Linked DNA regions of Phyllobacterium zundukense. Each later gene encodes a partner of the first gene's protein in a complex. Links are inferred from orthologs where the notes say so. Each region holds a gene or a part of one and is shown on either strand. Other genes may lie near its edges. The genes, in order: BLM14_RS29150 and hfq.

Region 1 (3,279 bases):
CTGGCTGCCATTCTGGGCGTAACACGCGCCACCGTCCAAACACGGCTGGATAGGCTCCTCAACTCTGGCGCTGTTCTGGGCTTCACCATTCGCGCCCGGCAAGACTATGATGAGCGGTCCATTCGCGCCGTTATGCTGATCGAAGTGAGCGGGCGTTCCACAACAACTGTCATCAAATACTTGCGCGGCCTGCCTGAACTTCACTCCTTGCATACAACGAATGGTGCATGGGATCTGATCGCTGAAATAAGGGCGGCGAGTTTGACAGATTTTGATCGCGTGCTTCGCGAAGTGAGAATGGTTGAAGGCGTTCTCAATAGTGAAACCAGCATCATGCTGAGCTCGGTTTAGTTCTTACAGGCAACGACTTTGCAATGGCCCGCGCCTGGCACCTTTTCGATCGCTCGAAGCATGCCGAAACATCAACAATGTCGCTCCTGATTGAGCTGCTGTTGCAGGCTTCAGAGTCGCGACGTCCGTCAAATCACGGCCTTGGGGGGCCAAGGATACAGTTATTGCTGCGACTACGGAACCTTCACCCATAAACCCTCGTTACACTGCATTCCACCAACAGTGAGGACGGTACGATGGCGACCGAAGATACTTTCGACACCGATCGGGGCAGCGGCGGCGAAACGCACCAGCATGTCCCTGAAAAGGGTCCACACGATGGCACCAATCACCTGACTACCAATCAGGGCATTCACGTCAGCGATAACCAAAACAGTCTGCGTTCAGGAGAGCGGGGTCCAACATTGCTTGAGGACTTTGTGCTGCGGGAGAAAATCTTCCATTTCGACCACGAGCGCATTCCGGAACGCATTGTTCATGCTCGGGGATCCGCTGCCCACGGTTACTTTGAACTCTTCGAATCCCTCTCCGATATTACCAAAGCTGATCTGTTCCAGCGTGCCGGAGAAAAGACGCCTGTCTTTACCCGGTTTTCCACGGTGGCTGGGGGCGCAGGGTCTGTCGACACGCCCCGCGATGTGCGTGGATTTGCAGTTAAGTTTTATACCAAGGAAGGAAATTGGGATCTGGTCGGAAACAATATCCCGGTCTTCTTCATTCAAGATGCGATCAAGTTTCCGGACCTTGTTCATGCTGTGAAGATGGAAGCCGATCGGGCCTTTCCGCAAGCCGGGAGTGCCCATGATACATTCTGGGATTGGGCATCCTTGATGCCGGAAACGACACACATGCTGATGTGGGCCATGTCGGACCGCACCATTCCGCGTTCGTTCCGCACTATGGAAGGATTTGGCATCCACACTTTCAGGCTCGTAGATGCAAAGGGCAAGTCGACTTTCGTCAAGTTCCATTGGAAACCCAAGCTGGGATTGCAATCGACCGTCTGGGACGAAGCGCTGAAACTCCAGGCAGCAGATAATGACTATCACAGGCGCGATCTCTGGGAGTCCATCCAGTCCGGTAATTTCCCGGAATGGGAACTCGGTCTTCAGCTGTTCGATCAGAAATTTGCCGATGCGCAGCCCTATGATGTGCTCGATGCTACCAAGATCATTCCTGAGGAGGTGATCCCGGTACGGATAGTCGGACGCATGGTCCTTGACCGCAACCCCGACAATTTCTTTGCCGAAACGGAACAGGCCGCCTATTGCCCGGCGAATATCGTTCCCGGCATTGATTTTACCAATGATCCGTTATTGCAGGGACGACTATTCAGTTATCTCGATACCCAAAAATCGCGCCTTGGCACCGCGAATTTTCATCAACTGCCAATCAATGCGCCGAAATGTCCAGTGATGAACTTTCAGCGCGATGGACAGATGCAGATGAACGTGCCCAAGGGTCGCGCCAACTATGAACCAAACAGCTTGAATGCCCATGGCGAAGAAGGCGGACCTCGCGAATGTCCTGTAAGCGGGTTCGCCACATTCGAAGGACGTTCGGAGAACGGGGAAGTGGGCGACAAGTTGCGGGTCCGCGCAGAACTCTTCGCTGATCATTACAGTCAGGCCCGGCTGTTCTGGCGTTCGCAACAACCCTCTGAGCAGGCTCATATCGCTTCCTCCTTCGTTTTCGAGCTTTCAAAGGTGGGCCTGTCGCAGGTACCGCTGCGAATGGTCGCCAATCTGCGCAATGTCGATGAAGACCTGGCAAAACGTGTCGCCGTTGGCTTGGGTATCGAGCTTCCGAAAAAGGCGCCCGCTGCTCGCGAGCCAATCGACATGAATCCCTCCCCCGCCCTGAGCATTCACAAGAACATGAAAGCCACACTTGATGGCCGCACAATCGGTATCTTAATTGCCGATGGCACAGATGCGGCCGCTTTGTCGAAGCTCACAAAGGCAATCAAAGGAGCTGGAGCCAGAACGATGCTGATTGCTCCCAAAGTCGGCGGAACGAAACTCTCAGATGGAAAAATGGTAAAGGCGGACGGGCAACTGGCAGGCTCACCGTCGCAGTTGTTTGATGCCGTCGCCGTGCTTCTGTCCGATGACGCCACAAAAATACTGCTTGAAGAAGGAGCTGCGATCCAGTGGGTTATGGATGCTTTCGGGCATCTCAAAGCCATCGGATATCTGGCGGAATCCAAGCCGTTGCTAGACAAGGCCGGGATTCAACCCGATCAAGGTGTCGTAATGCTTGACAACGATTTCGTTCACGCAGCAGCAAAGCGTTACTGGGAGCGCGAACCAAAGGTGCGATCGCTGGCTTAGGTTGGGGCATCAATGTTCGGACGGGGTTAAGATTGCCCATCGAGGCCCCACCGAACACCGGCGACAGCAATACCTAATCCAAACTCCGTATCTGCCCGGCAAACGGATTCGAGACCTGCCGATTATGGTCGAGAATCTACTCGAGGCTTAGACCCGGCACGCGGCAAGAAGCCATCTATTCGATATCCTTTATTGCATCGAGAGGTCCCTTCAGCGCGGTGCGCGGCGGCACAAGTTGCGGTTGAATAAGATAGGTCTGCACCGCCGGACGGCTCTGTGACATGATCTCAAACGCCTTTGTGATCATCCCGTCGACATCCTGCCGGATCATGATAACGGGGAAAGGCAGGAACGACCCAAAAGGATCGTAGTCATAGCAGCCGACGACGATATCCGCGAAGGCCTCGTTCGGGTGCTGCGCCATGAAACGCAAAAGCCCTTCGAAATTGATAGACGAGTTGATGAACAGTCCTCGCGGCAGTTTCCCTTCGCGCTCATAAAACCGTTCGAAAGCAATCTGCGCCATATTCGGCGAGTAGCCGGTCGGTTCTATGCATCTGTCAGAGTCGTCTCCCGTGAGTTCGCGCTTGGTGGC
Region 2 (3,229 bases), on another replicon or contig:
TGCCCTGGTCAATCTCGGCCGGCACCTTAAGCTCGAACCGGAAAGCGCCCTGCGCGGCACAAATGAGAAGTTCCGCAAACGCTTCCACTATATCGAGCGCAAATTGGCCGAACAGGAGCAGTCGCTGGATGCGGCAACGCTCGATGAAATGGAAGCACTCTGGCAAGAAGCCAAAAAAGCGAAGTAGCTCGGCTTATCTATTGCTTTTGCTCAATATTTTCTCATCGAGCATAGCGTGCGAGTTGACAGTCATATCCATGCTCAAGGTGATCGAACCGTCATCGAGGTCCTTGCGCCTTACATTGCTCGAATGCTGATAGATCCAGTCCATCAGGCGCATCTGGTTATGCTGCAGTGTGATCCTGACGTGCTTCAGTTTGCCGGCGATCCGGTCCTCGATTTCCTTGAGCAGCGCATCGATACCCTCGCCTGTTATCGCTGAAACCGGAATGGGATGTTCATTGCCAGTTGCCGCCGCGCTGAGACGTAGAGCCGCTTCACGGCCTGCATCATCAAGCAGGTCGATCTTGTTCCAGACTTCGATGATGCGCTTGGTATCGCCTCGCTCGATGCCAAGGCTGGTCATAATCGCGTGAACATCTTCCGCCTGGGCGGCGGTGTCTGGATCGGAAATATCGCGTATATGAAGGATGAGGTCGGCCTCGACCACCTCTTCCAGAGTTGCCCGGAAAGCGGCGACGAGATGGGTCGGCAGGTTGGAGATGAAACCAACCGTATCGGACAGAATGATGGTTTCGCCGTGTTCAAGCTGGATGCGGCGCAATGTTGGATCCAGCGTAGCAAAGAGCATATCTTCGGCAATGACCCCTGCTCCGGTCAACCGGTTGAACAGTGTGGATTTCCCGGCATTGGTGTAGCCGACGAGCGCGACAACCGGATGCGGCACTTTCTTGCGCTTGGCCCTATGCAGCGTGCGCGTACGCACGACTGTTTCCAGCTCGCGCTTGATGCGCAGGATCTTTTCCTGCAGTGCGCGCCTGTCAGCCTCGATCTGGGTTTCACCAGGACCGCCAAGGAAGCCGCCACCGCCACGCTGACGCTCCAAGTGGGTCCAGCTGCGGACCAGGCGGCCTTTCTGGTAGGTCAGATGCGCCAGCTCGACTTGGAGGGCACCCTCCTTCGTCTGGGCTCGCCGGCCGAAAATTTCAAGGATGAGCCCGGTCCGGTCCAGAACCTTGGCATTCCATTCCTTTTCAAGATTACGCTGCTGTACCGGTGTCAGTGAATGATCGACGATCACCAGTTCAGCGTGCGATGCCTCAATAATTTCGGCAATGGTTTCGACCTTGCCTGTTCCAAGCAATGTGGCCGGGCGCGGCGCGGAAACCTGCACGATGTCCGAATGGACAATGTCGAGGTCGATAGCCCGCGCAAGCCCCTCGGCTTCTTCAAGCCGGGCTTCGTCACTACGCTGGAACTCACGCTGGTATTTAGGACGACCGTTGTCGTCGGTCTTGCCGCCGTCATTAAAGCGTTGCGGCAAGACCGGCACGATGACGAGCGCGCGCGTAGCTTCTCTGGCAGTGTCGCCGTTATCGGCAATTCCGCCAGTCTTTTGCGCGTTGCGCCTCGTTTCCTTGGTCAAATGTGGTCTCAGTCGCTCTCTTCTACTTCAAACATCTGCACGGGCTGGCTCGGCATGATGGTCGATATAGCATGTTTATAGACGAGCTGCGAATGGCCGTCACGGCGCAAAAGCACACAAAAATTGTCGAACGACGTGACAATTCCAGTCAGTTTCACACCATTAATGAGAAAAATTGTCAGAGAAATCTTCTGTTTTCTGACTGAATTCAGAAAAAGATCCTGAAGATTCTGCGATCGTTCAGCCATTGTTTTTGTCCTTTTATGCGATCAGCAAACGTGTCTCATACAAAATTCTGCGGCGGAAGCAAATTTTCTTTGCTCCAGCAGGAGGTGAAAAATAGCGTCTGTTAGTCCCCTCACTCTCCGGTTAACAGGATGGCGTTTTTTCCGCAACGTCAAAAAACGCTTCCCGCAAGGAAAGTGTAGTCGTTCCAGGGTGACCATTTGCAACCGATTCGCCGTCAATCGCAACGATTGGCATCACGACAGTCGATGCTGCTGTCATGAAAACCTCCTTTGCCTGTCTGGCTTCAGCCACTGAAAAGCCCCTTTCCTCGATCTTCAAGCCCAATTTTTTCGCCACATCAAAAATGGTGGTTCGCGTGATGCCGCGCAAGATGCCGCTCTCGGCCGGTCTTGTCACAAGAACTCCATCTTTGGTGACAATCCACGCATTTGTAGCTGCGCCTTCCTTAACGGTACCGTCCGGATCGATGAACCAAGCTTCGTGAGCGCCCTGCTCCTTCGCCTGCTGCCGGGCCAGAACGTTGGGCAACAGACCAACCGACTTGATATCGACGCGTTCCCAACGATTTTCCGGTACTGTGATGACCTTGATGCCCTTCGCCGCCCTGGCGGCAGAAGCTTGCGGGTCGGTGCGCTTGGCGGTGATGACGATGGCTGGTGGCGTGTCTGCCGATGGAAAGACATGATCGCGCCGGGCAACGCCGCGCGTGACCTGCAGATAGACCAGGCCATTGTGCACCCGGTTTCTACGCACGACTTCCTTGATCACCGTTTGCAGGGCTTTGCGGCCCATCGGCCAACCGATCTTTAATTCGGAAAGCGAGCGGCCGAGCCTGTCGAGATGGCGAGTCATGTCCATGATATTGCCGCGTGCGATCTCGCAGACTTCATAGACGCCATCGGCGAACTGATAGCCCCGGTCTTCGATGTGGATTCCGGCTTCGGAATGCGGAACGTATTGACCGTTGACATAGGCGATGCGCGACATTGCCTGTTCTCCTTAACCGAATGTGCCGAAAACAATGCGCATGGGCGACTGGAGAGCAATGCGTTTGCCGGTATCTTCAAGCGTGCCGGTCTCGATATCGCGCTTGAAGATGGCGATGCCACCGCCTTTCTGATTGGCGACCAGCATAAACCTGCCTGATGGGTCGATAACAAAGTTGCGCGGTCCAACCCCTTGCGATGGCGTCCAGCCGATCAATGAAATCGCGCCGGTCTCGGCGATTGCATAGCTAACGATGCTGTTATGGCCGCGATTGGAACCGTAGAGAAAGCGGCCATCGGGGCTGACTGCAATTTCGGCGCAGGTATTGGTATCGGAGAAATCATCCGGCAGGGTTGGCAGTGTCTGGGAAATCGTGAACTCGGCGCT

What was found.
Region 2: the proteins of BLM14_RS29150 (region 1) and hfq are in contact, whole or in part, in a crystal structure (PDB 3VU3), measured with the Escherichia coli proteins. The link is inferred for Phyllobacterium zundukense from one-to-one orthologs.

Annotation. Positions count from the first base shown.
Region 1 is NZ_CP017944.1:147,022-150,300, forward strand. What follows is about bases 184-3,135. They hold BLM14_RS29150 (catalase), read left to right. Parts: upstream 184-587; coding sequence 588-2,684; downstream 2,685-3,135. Other genes in these bases: BLM14_RS29145 (Lrp/AsnC family transcriptional regulator), read left to right, coding at 184-351; BLM14_RS29155 (LacI family DNA-binding transcriptional regulator), read right to left, coding at 2,860-3,135. In the rest of the region: more of BLM14_RS29145, read left to right, coding at 1-183; more of BLM14_RS29155, read right to left, coding at 3,136-3,279.
Region 2 is NZ_CP017940.1:1,757,209-1,760,437, reverse strand. The notes cover bases 235-3,136. They hold hfq (RNA chaperone Hfq), read right to left. Parts: upstream 1,855-3,136; coding sequence 1,615-1,854; downstream 235-1,614. Other genes in these bases: BLM14_RS08685 (lactonase family protein), read right to left, coding at 2,855-3,136; BLM14_RS08690 (D-amino-acid transaminase), read right to left, coding at 1,976-2,842; hflX (GTPase HflX), read right to left, coding at 235-1,606. Outside these bases: mazG (nucleoside triphosphate pyrophosphohydrolase), read left to right, coding at 1-187; more of hflX, read right to left, coding at 194-234; more of BLM14_RS08685, read right to left, coding at 3,137-3,229. UniProt on the Escherichia coli protein: RNA chaperone that binds small regulatory RNA (sRNAs) and mRNAs to facilitate mRNA translational regulation in response to envelope stress, environmental stress and changes in metabolite concentrations.